3 regions of the Pseudocitrobacter faecalis genome follow, and region 1 is predicted to be linked to each of the others. Evidence: predicted binding sites of a transcription regulator. Region 1 holds the regulator's gene; each other region holds the start of a gene.

Region 1 (4,288 bases):
CGGCATAATGGTCGCGAAAATACGGTTAGTTCGCTGTGCCGGATAATAATCGGTCACCATCGCCTGCCAGGTTACCGCTGCGGCACATACGCCGACTGCCTGCACGAATCGCAGAACGAGCAGGGTGGTGGCATCGCGTACCCACAGCATTCCCAGACAACCAAGGGCAAAAATCGTCAGGCCAATCAGCAGGACAGGCTTGCGGCCATAGCGATCTGAGAGCGGCCCCCACAGCAGCTGTGCTACGGCAAACCCGGCAAGGAATAAACTCAGACTCGCGCTCACGGCGGCAGCCGGTGTTTGCAGATCGCTTTGAATCGCGGCGAAAGCCGGAAGATACATATCGGTGGCGAGGAAGCCTAAAACACTCAGGCCCGCCAGCCAGACTAAAAATCCTTTCCCAGGTTGCATAAAAACGCCTTTTTTGTACAGATGAGGAGGCTGAGAGTGTAGAGAGTGAAAACTGCCTTGTGAAACGCTAATATTTGCGTAGTGGTTTCAAAAATTTTGTGAGCAGAAAATGTGGTCTGAATATTCGCTGGAAGTTGTGGATGCTGTCGCGCGGAACGGAAGCTTTAGCGGCGCGGCAAATGAGCTCCACCGTGTGCCTTCTGCAATCAGTTATACAGTACGGCAACTCGAGGAGTGGCTGGCGGTTCCGCTGTTTGAACGTCGTCACCGGGATGTGGAATTAACCCCTGCAGGGGCATGGTTTTTGAAAGAGGGGCGCTCTGTTATCAAAAAAATGCAGATCACCCGTCAGCAGTGTCAACAAATAGCCAACGGCTGGCGTGGGCAGTTGGCGATTGCCGTGGATAACATTGTCAAACCCGAACGCACACGACAGATGATTGTTGATTTCTATCGCCACTTCAGTGATGTAGAGCTGCTGGTCTACCAGGAAGTTTTTAATGGCGTATGGGATGCGCTGGCGGATGGGCGAGTTGAACTGGCGATTGGCGCGACACGCGCGATACCCGTAGGGGGGCGATATGCGTTCCGGGATATGGGCATGCTGAGCTGGCAGTGCGTGGTCGCCCGCTCGCATCCACTGGCACAAATGGAGGGGCCGCTCAGTGATGACGTGTTGCGCAACTGGCCGTCACTGGTGCGCGAAGATACATCGCGTTCGTTACCTAAACGTACCACCTGGTTACTGGATAACCAGAAGCGGGTCGTGGTACCGGACTGGGAATCGTCAGAAACCTGTTTATCTGCTGGATTATGCGTTGGAATGGTGCCAGATCATTTTGCGCAACCAAAGATTGATAAAGGCGAATGGGCGGCACTGGCACTGGAAAACCCGTTTCCCGATGCCGCCTGTTGTCTGACCTGGCAGCAAAACGACAGTTCACCAGCGCTAAGCTGGTTACTCGACTATTTAGGGGACAGTGAAACGCTGAACAATGAATGGTTGCGAACGCCCGACTCGAGCGTCCGCAAAGACGCTTAACGGCGGTAATCGCGGAACGGGCCGTCGGCCACGGAACGGCGTTCAATCAGGCGCGGGTGCACTTCGATGGACTGCGACTCTTCGCGTTTGCTGACGATTCTGTCCATCAGCATATTGAAGGCGGTTTCCCCGAGGGAGTCCTTCGGCTGGTGGATAGTGGTCAGTGCTGGCGTAAAGAAACGCGAGTTGCGCACGTTGTCATAACCAATCAGCGAGATATCCTGCGGCACGCGCAGGCCCATTTCGTCTGCGGCGCACAACGCGCCCATCGCCATGATATCGCCGCCGCAGAAGATAGCGGTAGGGCGCGGATTCTGGGACAGTATTTGCTGCATCGCGCGGTAGCCGGACTCCGGTTCGAAATCGCCCTGCACAATCCAGTTTTCCGGCACCTTGATCATCATCTCTTCCATGGCTTTCATAAAGCCAGCCAGACGACCCGCGCCGGTGTTACGCTCCAGTGGGCCTGGGATCACGCCGATTTCGCGATGTCCGCGTTCCACCAGATAACGACCAGCCATGTAGCCGCCTTCAAAGGCGTTATCAATAACCGAGTCGGTAAAGTCGGCTTTCGCTTCACCCCAGTCCATGACCACCATCGGAATATGGCGGTATTCTTCCAGCATTTGCAGCAATGATTCCGGATATTCTGAACACATCACCAGCAGGCCGTCCACGCGCTTCTGCGCCATCATTGAGAGATACGCGCGCTGTTTCTCAAGATTGTTCCACGCATTACCGAGGATCAGGGTATAGCCTTTCTGGAAGCAGTTCTTCTCAACGGCTTCAATAATTTCTGCAAAGTAGGCAGCTTCACTGCTGGTCGCCAACAAACCAATGGATTTGGTGTGATTGACCTTCAGACTGCGGGCCACGGCGCTGGGAGAGTAGTGCAATTCTTTGATTGCCGCCCACACCGCTTCACGCGTCTCTTCGGCGACAAAACGCGTCTTGTTAATCACATGTGATACAGTTGTAGTGGAAACGTTTGCGCGCTTCGCTACATCTTTAATAGTTGCCATTCCATCTCACTCCAGACCCGGGCCTGCCCCTGATCGATTCAATACGAAAACGTTTGCCTTCACTCACCCTGGCGCAATGTTATGAATTGCGGTTCGCCGGGAAAACGACACAGGACGACAGGAGGGGGTCAATGGCCGATACACTTTTTAATAAGCGTCGAATTTTGTCTTATCTTTGACAAAAGTGGAAGCGCAAAATCGGTTATTGCGTGAAATCCGGGAAGATTTTTGCGATTAAGTGTGCAAAAATGACATAGCTCACTTTTGGTGTGGGGATAATAAGGAGAAAAATTGATGAGTACCGAACTGAAGATGTCAATTACCACCACGGTTATTACGCTGGCGCTGATCGTTGCTGCTGCGCTGACCGCCGTCCTGCATTAACCCATCCTAAAGGGAGAGACGGCTCTCCCTCTCTTCGATTGTTATCAATTCAGCAAAAATATTTTGCTAATTTGTTCACTTCTGTTTTTTTGTGATTGATGTCATGCTTTTGCCATCTGTTGTCACGCCGCCTTGCGTTTGCGGCAAACCGGAGTCAAAGCATGAAAGTGAATTATCCCTTACTGGCGTTAGCCGTAGGCGCATTCGGAATCGGTACCACCGAATTTTCGCCAATGGGGCTATTACCCGTTATTGCCAAAGGGGTTGATGTCTCGATTCCCGCCGCTGGCATGTTGATCAGCGCTTACGCTGTAGGTGTGATGGTTGGCGCGCCGCTGATGACGCTGCTGCTTTCACATCGCGCACGGCGCAACGCGTTAATCTTCCTGATGGCGATTTTCACTTTGGGCAACGTCCTTTCCGCGATTGCACCGGATTACACTACGTTAATGCTGTCGCGCATTATTACCAGCCTCAATCACGGTGCGTTCTTTGGTCTGGGATCGGTTGTTGCCGCAAGCGTGGTACCGAAAGATAAACAAGCGAGCGCCGTCGCGACCATGTTTATGGGGCTGACCATCGCCAACATCGGCGGCGTTCCGGCGGCAACATGGCTCGGAGAAACGATCGGCTGGCGTATGTCGTTCCTGGCGACGGCCGGGCTCGGCGTGATTGCGATTATTGGTCTGTGGCTGTCGCTGCCGAAAGGCGGGGCGGGTGAGAAACCGGACGTGAAGCGTGAACTGTCGGTGCTGGTTCGCCCGCAGGTACTGTCTGCGTTGCTCACCACCGTGCTGGGCGCGGGGGCGATGTTCACGCTCTATACCTACATTTCGCCGGTGCTGCACACTATCACGGATGCGACACCTGCCTTTATCACATTGATGTTGGTGCTGATTGGTGTAGGTTTCTCCATCGGCAACTATCTTGGTGGTAAATTTGCAGACCGTTCAGTCAGCGGTACCCTGAAAGGTTTTCTGCTGCTGTTAATGTTGATAATGCTGGCGATCCCGTTCCTGGCGCGCACGGAAATCGGTGCCGCATTCAGTATGGTGGTGTGGGGCGCGGCGACCTTTGCGGTGGTGCCACCGTTGCAGATGCGCGTAATGCGTGTTGCGCATGAAGCGCCGGGGCTTTCTTCTTCCGTCAACATTGGCGCGTTTAATCTCGGTAATGCTTTAGGTGCCGTAGCCGGTGGTGCGGTGATTTCTGGCGGACTGGGTTACAGCTTTGTGCCGGTGATGGGGGCGATTGTGGCAGGACTGGCGCTACTGCTGGTTTTCTTCAGCAGCCGCTCTCAGGGTGAAGAGGTCGTGGTAAGCCAGTAACAACAACGCAGAAGGGGAAACCCTTCTGCGTCATTTTCTTTATGCCGCCAGATTCTCAGCAACAAACTTCCAGTTTACCAGCGCCCAGAAGTGCTCCAGAT
Region 2 (4,288 bases), 580 kb from region 1:
GATGTCCCATCCGACGAGAGGATGGGTCTGGATGACTTCATTATTCTTTTCCATCATAACCCCTTATATCTTTGTTAAAAGGCAACAACTCTCGAGGTTCAATGCAGGTTTTTTTCGAAGCTTTTTCAGTATACCAACAACTTACTTAATATTCGAGATTTTAAATAAAATGCAACACAAATTCCTAAAGCACGCGTTTTGTTGCGCAATAAATCACCATTATGGCTGAGATTTTATTAATGGAATCAGAATAAGGCCAAAAGAAGCGGGGCGGGAAGAAATAAAAAAGCCGGGGCGACCCGGCAAAGAACACAATGAGGGAGCAAATTAATCGGTTATATCCGTCATACTTCAGGTTGCAGATGCGTGGGCGGCGTTCATTCACCCCAGTCACTTACTTGAGTAAGCGCATGGGGAGTCTCTGACTTACCGCCTTCCTGCAACTCGAATTATTTAGGGTATGAACCAGTCATCCGCGCTTTCCCAGGTCTCCTGGAGAATTTCGCTGATCCGGTCTTTGTCTTCTTTTATGCCACCGATAACCGAAAGATTATTTGCCGATGCGTAGCGTACCGACACGGTGCCGCTGCTATCCGGAAACTGATTGTTAATTCGTCGGGAGAGTTCACCCGCCAGAGCGTCAAGCGCGCCAGCGGGGAGGGTTGTGGTTTTAGCAATAGTCACTTCAATGCGCATGGTTGCCCCCTGTATGTGTACTGTATATTTATACAGTTAAAACAAAAAACTTACAACAGGGAGCGGGCGATTTATTTTTTTACCGTCCAGCGCACGGTTTCACCCGCGAGGAAGGGAATCAGGGTGTCGTCAGAAAGGGCAATGCTCTCAACCACCTGGCTTTCTTCACGTACCAGCTCAACGGTCGATTCATTCACCGGCAGGCCATAGAAACGAGGGCCGTTTAGCGAGGTGAAGGCTTCGAAGTGCTGTAGCGCATTCATCTCTTCAAAAACGGTGGCATAGCTGCCAAGCGCGGTAGGGGCGTTAAAGCAGCCCGCGCAGCCGCAACTCGCTTCTTTGCGATGACGCGCATGCGGCGCGGAGTCCGTTCCGAGGAACGCGCGCTCGAAGCCGCTGGCGACCAGTTCGCGCAGCGCCTGCTGATGAATATTGCGCTTGAGGATAGGCAGGCAGTAAAGATGCGGTCGCACGCCGCCAACCAGCATGTGGTTGCGGTTAAACATCAGATGCTGCGGGGTAATTGTTGCAGCCAGCAGTTCATTACCGTCACGGACATAATCTGCAGCGTCTTTGGTGGTGATATGTTCGAACACCACTTTTAGCCCCGGCAAACGCTGACGCAACGGCTCCATAACCGTTTCGATAAAGCGCGCTTCGCGGTCAAAGATATCGATGTCCGCGTGAGTGACTTCACCGTGAACCAGCAGGGGCATCCCGAGTTTTTCCATCCGTTCCAGCACCGGCATAATGGCATCGATACTGGTGACGCCGTGGCTGGAGTTGGTGGTTGCGTTTGCCGGATACAGTTTGGCCGCCGTGAATACGCCTTCCTGAAAACCGCGTTCCACTTCGTTCGGATCGAGGGAGTCGGTGAGGTAACAGGTCATCAGCGGGGTGAAATCGTGGCCAGCCGGAACGGCATCCAGAATGCGCTGGCGGTAGCTGATAGCCGCTTCCACGGTAGTAATAGGCGGCACCAGATTTGGCATGATGATCGCACGACCATAGAGCTCGCTGGTATAAGGCACGACGGTCTTCAGCATCTCGCCATCACGCAGATGGATATGCCAGTCGTCTGGGCGGCGAATTTTCAGAACTTGCGGTAATGCGGTCATGTGTGTGCTCCGGCCTGGTGGGAAATCAGTCATTAGGGCTGTTTTTTGCCGGGCACTAAGGATAAACGTAAACGTTTTCCTTTGCACTCCTTTCTGTAAAAAAAGACGCCCGTCGATTGTTTTCGTCGGGCGTCTTTTTTACGCTGCTAAATCGTTAATCAGTAAACGGGATAATAATTTGCCCTGGTTTTACCTCAATGCCTTTGGCGTATTTTTTGGCCAGCGCTTCACCTTTGCTGGCATCTTCTTTCAGCACGTAAGCCGGTTGCTGATTAAAGTAATTGCGCAGTGACTGGTTCAGATAAGGCACCAACGTTTGTACCACCGATTGCATTTTCTCCGGCGTCACTTTGGCATCAACCACTTCCATCTCTTGCAGGAAAATGGCGCCTTTCTCTTTGTTGAAGACCGGCAACGCTTTCAGTTTCAGGTCAATGGTCGCTTTCTGACTGCCAAACAGCGAGTTTAAATCCAGTTTAGCGTCACCGGTAAGGGTAACTTTATTCGGCTCTTCACGGCCAATGGCGCTGGTAAGATTATTCAGCACGATGTGCGCGTCGGCCACGCCGGGCAGGCCAATATCTTTCGAGAAATTATTGTGCTTTTGCAGCGCCTGATTAATTTCCTGTTCACTCACTGTGTATTGCGTCAGTTGATTACAACCCGCCACCAGGCCGCCAACGATCAGTGCGGCAATGACAAAAAATTTCTTCATGAAGTTCCTCAATATGATGCTGTGCTGTAATCCTGTCCACAGGCAGCTTGCGCTTTCAGTCGTGATTATGACAGCGGAAAAGACTGAAAGTGCCATCTCTTCTTTCTTAGGATGAGATTCTACTGATGGCCTGCGTAATTTGCAGGCCAAAAATTATGCGTAATAAAAGGGTTAAAGGCGGGGTTCAAGCATGCGCGAGGTCGCGCGTTTAGGACTGAATTGCCACCATAAGGCAACGAACGTGATGATGCCGATAAGCCCTAACATCGCCCACGGCAACTCAGGCTGGTTCAGCGCTTTCCCGCTGTCGAACAGCCAGCCGCCACCGGTGTAGCCGAGTGCGCCGCCAAAGGCCAGACCCAGGCGGCTAAAGCCCATGTAGCTGCCGCGCGCGCGAGCATTGGCCAAATGTGCGCTCAGCGTTTCACGCGCCGGTTCCGCAATGATCGAACCGATGTAGAACGTACAAATTAATGTGAACAGCTGTTGTAGTGAGGTTGCCAGACCAATCGGCAAAAGGGAAAGCGTCATGATCAATAGCCCTCCCATTAAACGCTGCTCAAGGCGAAAGCGTTTTTCGCTCCAGCGTGCAATGGGGTAGAGCAGCGTCAAGGACAGCGCCGCCTCAATGGCGTACATCCATTTCACGGCAGAAGGCGAGCCCGCGATATCGTTCACCATGATCGGCAGCATTAGCATTACCTGCACCGCCAGCATGTAGTAACCGGTGAGGGTTAACACGTAGGTGACAAAGCGCTTGTCACGCAGCACCTGTGCAAGCCCTTCGCGTACCGGTGTTCTTACGGTCGAGAGCTTCCACGCCGGGAGGTAGCAGGCGTTAAAGATAGCGCACAGGATAAACAGTACTGCACCCGCGCTACACACCAGGCGGAAGTCATATTGCAGAAGCCAGCTGCCCATCAGCGCACCGATGACTGCGCCAGCGCTGTCCTGCATCATCAATAGTGAGAAAAAACGGCCCCGATGCGCCGGGCGCACCAGTTTCACCACCAGCGCGGAACGCGGTGGATCAAACAGTGTACCGCCGAGCCCGGAGAGTAAGCAGGAGAGCCACAATACCCACGGTTCGTGCGCGACCGCCATAATTGCAAACCCGCCCGCGCGCATCAGCATGCCGGTCACAATCATCGGTTTGGCGCCGAAGCGGTCTGCAATCGCGCCGCCAAAAATACCCAGACCTTGTTGTATTAACTGGCGCAGACCGAGCGCAATCCCGACCATTAATGCCGCCCAGCCCATCTGATCGACAAAACGAATGGAGATCAGCGGAAAGACGACAAAAAAGCCCAGCACAACCAGCATGTTATCGACTAAGAGGAAGTATTTACCCAGGCTCCTTGCCTGCGATACGCGGGACATTTCCCCTCCAGGGGAATAAAAAGAGATGAACATCTCCATTCTGCCGGGTCGCTTCACCTTTTCCCATATTGCCAGCGACAATATTTTTTTATCAAAATGCTGCTTTGATTGAGCTTGTTTATCGAAATCGCGATCGGGGTATGAAAAAAGGTATGTTGCTGTTTTCACAGACCCCCTGCAGACAGGTATAGTGAGTTAACCCGGGTTATTATTCAGGTACAGGAGTAAGAGATGTTTGGCTATCGCAGTAACGTACCGAAAGTGCGTTTGACAACCGATCGTCTGGTTGTGCGTCTGGTCCATGACCGTGATGCATGGCGTCTTGCCGATTATTACGCAGAAAACAGGCAGTTTTTGAAACCCTGGGAGCCCATCCGTG
Region 3 (4,288 bases), 1.1 Mb from region 1:
GTTCTTCTGTGAACAGCGCAGCCAGACGGTCGTCGCCCAGCGCGGCGATATCCGCCTCAACGCCACAGTGACCGGCAAAGGCCATCTCTGCCAGCGTCACCAGCAGGCCGCCGTCGGAACGGTCGTGGTATGCCAGCAGTTTACGTTCTGCCACCAGAGCCTGCATCGCGTCGTAGAAGCCTTTCAGCTGCGCGACGTCACGCACATCAGCCGGTTTATCGCCCAGTTGACGATAAACCTGCGCCAGTGCGGTGGCACCCAGTGCGTTATGGCCCTTGCCGAGGTCAATCAGCAGCAGGGCGTTATCTTCCGTGGAAAGCTGCGGGGTGATGGTATGACGCACATCTTCTACACGGGCAAACGCAGAAATCACCAGCGACAGCGGCGAGGTCATCTCACGCTGTTCGTTACCTTCCTGCCAGCGGGTTTTCATCGACATAGAGTCTTTACCCACCGGAATGGTCAGGCCCAGCGCCGGGCAAAGTTCTTCGCCTACCGCTTTCACCGCTTCGTACAGACCCGCGTCTTCGCCAGGGTGACCGGCGGCAGACATCCAGTTCGCCGACAGTTTGATGTGTTTGATATTGCCAATTTGCGTCGCCGCAATGTTAGTCAGCGCTTCCCCTACCGCCAGACGAGCGGAGGCCGCGAAGTCGAGCAACGCAACCGGGGAACGTTCACCAATCGCCATCGCTTCACCGTAGTAGCTGTCGAGGCTGGCGGTAGTGACCGCGCAGTTCGCCACCGGGATCTGCCACGGGCCAACCATCTGATCGCGTGCCACCATGCCGGTAACGGTACGGTCACCGATGGTCACGAGGAAGGTTTTTTCAGCAACAGATGGCAGGTGCAGAACACGGTTAACCGCATCGGCAATGGTAATGCCTTCACGAACCAGCGCGTCGCCTTTGGCTTTCAGCGTGGTGACATCGCGGGTCATCTTCGGCGTTTTGCCCAGCAGCACGTCCAGCGGCAGGTCGATAGGCTGATTGTCGAAGTGTTTGTCATTCAGAGTGAGGTGCTGTGCTTCGGTCGCTTCGCCAATCACCGCGTACGGCGCGCGTTCACGCTTACAGAGTTCATCAAACAACGGCATCTGGTCAGGCGCAACCGCCAGCACGTAGCGCTCCTGCGATTCGTTACACCAGATTTCCAGCGGGCTCATCCCTGGTTCGTCGCTCAGAATGTCTCGCAGTTCGAATTTACCGCCGCGTCCACCGTCGCTCACCAGCTCCGGCATCGCGTTTGAAAGGCCGCCCGCGCCAACGTCGTGGATAAACAGAATCGGGTTCGCGTCGCCGAGCTGCCAGCAGCGATCGATCACTTCCTGACAACGGCGCTCCATTTCTGGGTTGTCGCGCTGGACGGATGCAAAATCGAGATCCGCATCAGATTGACCGGAGGCCATAGAGGAGGCTGCACCGCCGCCAAGCCCAATATTCATCGCCGGGCCGCCGAGAACCACCAGTTTTGCCCCCACGGTGATCTCGCCTTTCTGCACGTGATCGGCACGGATGTTGCCGATCCCGCCTGCCAGCATGATCGGTTTGTGATAGCCGCGCAGCTCTTCGCCGTTGTGACTGTTCACTCTCTCTTCGTAAGTACGGAAGTAGCCGTTCAGTGCCGGGCGACCAAATTCGTTGTTAAACGCCGCGCCGCCCAGCGGCCCCTCGGTCATGATGTCCAGGGCGGTAACAATGCGTTCCGGCTTGCCGAAATCTTCTTCCCACGGCTGTTCAAAGCCTGGAATGCGCAGGTTGGAAACAGAGAAACCGACCAGACCGGCCTTCGGTTTTGCACCACGCCCGGTAGCACCTTCATCACGAATTTCACCGCCGGAACCGGTTGCCGCGCCCGGCCACGGAGAAATCGCCGTCGGGTGGTTATGGGTCTCGACCTTCATCAGGATGTGCGCAGGTTCCTGGTGGAAATCGTAGCGACCCGTTTCGTGGTCGGCAAAATAGCGCCCCACTTCAGACCCTTCCATGACGGCTGCGTTATCTTTATAGGCAGACAGGACGTGATCCGGCGTGGTCTCAAAGGTATTTTTGATCATCTTGAACAGCGATTTAGGCTGCTGTTGACCGTCGATAATCCAGTCGGCGTTGAAAATTTTGTGTCGGCAGTGCTCAGAGTTAGCCTGCGCAAACATATAAAGTTCGATATCGTTCGGGTTACGCCCAAGCTTAGTAAAGGCATCCTGCAGATAGTCAATTTCATCATCTGCCAGCGCCAGCCCCAGACGCAGGTTAGCGTCAATGAGCGCCTGACGCCCTTCTCCCAGCAAATCCACGCTGGATACGGGTGCAGGTTGATGATGAGCAAACAGTTTTTCCGCATCCTGCAAGGAGTCGAAGACGCTTTCCATCATGCGATCGTGCAGCGCTGCCGCCACTTCGCGCCACTGCTCCGCCGTCAGCGTTGACGCTTCCACATACCACGCGACACCACGCTCCAGGCGCAGAACCTGATTCAGGCCGCAGTTGTGGGCGATGTCGGTTGCTTTTGAAGACCAGGGGGAGATGGTGCCAGGGCGGGGAGTCACGAGCAGTAATTTACCGGATGGCGTATGACTGCTAAGGCTGGGGCCATACTTTAACAGACGTTCAAGCCTGACTCGGTCTTCGTCGTGAAGCGGAGCATCCAGGTCGGCAAAATGGACATACTCAGCGTAAATATTGCTTACCGGGAGGTTGGCTGCCTGAAAACGTGCCAGCAGTTTATTAATACGAAATGCAGACAGTGCAGGCGAACCACGCAGAATTTCCATCATAAGTCTCTCGTCTTCTAAGCTTTCAGTGTGCGCAAGGGGGGAAAACGGGCGCTATTATAGATAATCCTGCGCCCTGACGAAACCGTTTGCGTAGAAATAAAATCACTTCCTGCTTTTACCAATAGATGTGACGTATCTCTCGAATTAGTTGCCAACTGGCGCAATCTTAAGCAAAATGCCGCTCATTCTGTTCCAAACCATAGTCTTCTTATGGTCACTGCACACAGTGATTTTGTTAGCGCAGAGAATTAACTATTTGAAAAAATTAAAGATTAATTATCTGCTGATCGGCATCGTTGCACTGCTGTTAGCAGCAGCCCTTTGGCCCTCCATCACCTGGATCAACCAACCGGCCAATCGCATTGCTGCCATTCAGGCGCGGGGAGAACTTCGCGTCAGTACCATCGTGTCACCCTTAACCTACTCCCGCGTTGACGATAAAGCGTACGGGCTCGACTACGCCCTGGCTGAACAGTTTGCTAATTACCTTGGCGTGAAGCTGAAAGTCACCGTGCGGCAAAACATCAGCGAACTGTTTGATGACCTTGATAATGACAAAGCAGACCTGCTGGCAGCGGGCCTGGTCTATAACAGCGAGCGCGTCAAAAACTACCATGCGGGGCCGGCCTACTATTCCGTTTCTCAGCAGGTGGTGTATCGCGTTGGCAGCTATCGCCCGCGATCGCTGGGCGAACTGAATGCTGATAATCTCTCCATCGCGCCGGGGCATGCGGTCATCAACGACCTTCAGGCACTGAAAGAGACGAAATATCCCGATATCAGCTGGCAGGTGGATGAAAAGCGCAGCAGCGAAACCTTAATGGAAGAGGTGCTGGCGGGCCGTTTGAATTACACCATCGCAGACTCGGTGGCGATCAGTCTTTTCCAGCGCGTGCATCCAGAACTGGCCGTGGCGCTCGATATCACCGACGAACAGCCGGTGACCTGGTTTAGCGTCAATGATGAAGACGATACGCTTTCTGCGGCGATGCTCGACTATTTCAACAGCATAAATGAAGACGGTACCCTCGCCCGACTGGAAGAGAAATACCTGGGGCATGGTGGCGATTTTGATTATGTCGATACGCGATCGTTCCTGCGTGCCGTCGATAGCGTGTTGCCAGATCTTCAGCCGCTGTTTGAGAAATACGCGAAAGAGATCGACTGGCGACTGCTGGCGGCTATCTCGTATCAGGAGTCGCACTGGGACGCTCAGGCAACCTCCCCCACCGGCGTGCGCGGCCTGATGATGCTCACCAAAAATACGGCCCAAAGCCTCGGCCTGACCGACCGTACCGATGCGGAACAAAGCATCGGCGGCGGCATGCGTTATCTGCTGGATATGATGGATAAAGTGCCGGATACGGTGCCGCAGGATGAGAAAATCTGGTTTGCTCTCGCGGCCTATAATATGGGCTACGCGCACATGCTTGACGCTCGCGCCTTAACGGTTAAACAGAAAGGAAACCCGGACAGCTGGACGGATGTGAAACAGCGTCTGCCGCTGTTGAGCCA

Evidence for each region. The regulator PurR, encoded in region 1, represses purine synthesis genes. The targets are predictions, from matches to a motif close to CANGCAAACGTTTGCNTG.
Region 2: pyrC (dihydroorotase) is a predicted target of PurR. The motif match lies at 1,879-1,896, and genes of this name have one in related genera.
Region 3: purL (phosphoribosylformylglycinamidine synthase) is a predicted target of PurR. The motif match lies at 2,849-2,866, and genes of this name have one in related genera.

Annotation. Positions count from the first base shown of each region.
Region 1 covers NZ_CBDDNJ010000002.1:1,838,591-1,842,878, forward strand. Annotated here, with positions in the region: gene punC (purine nucleoside transporter PunC) at 1-411, opposite strand, end outside; gene punR (DNA-binding transcriptional activator PunR) at 521-1,453, shown strand; gene purR (HTH-type transcriptional repressor PurR) at 1,450-2,475, opposite strand; gene cydH (cytochrome bd-I oxidase subunit CydH) at 2,770-2,859, shown strand; gene ACOXYR_RS09575 (MFS transporter) at 3,021-4,187, shown strand; gene sodB (superoxide dismutase [Fe]) at 4,227-4,288, opposite strand, start outside.
Region 2 covers NZ_CBDDNJ010000002.1:2,422,926-2,427,213, reverse strand. Annotated here, with positions in the region: gene bssS (biofilm formation regulator BssS) at 1-54, opposite strand, end outside; gene dinI (DNA damage-inducible protein I) at 454-696, opposite strand; gene pyrC (dihydroorotase) at 768-1,814, opposite strand; gene ACOXYR_RS12220 (lipoprotein) at 1,969-2,529, opposite strand; gene mdtH (multidrug efflux MFS transporter MdtH) at 2,701-3,909, opposite strand; gene rimJ (ribosomal protein S5-alanine N-acetyltransferase) at 4,141-4,288, shown strand, end outside.
Region 3 covers NZ_CBDDNJ010000002.1:774,547-778,834, reverse strand. Annotated here, with positions in the region: gene purL (phosphoribosylformylglycinamidine synthase) at 1-2,773, opposite strand, end outside; gene mltF (membrane-bound lytic murein transglycosylase MltF) at 3,030-4,288, shown strand, end outside.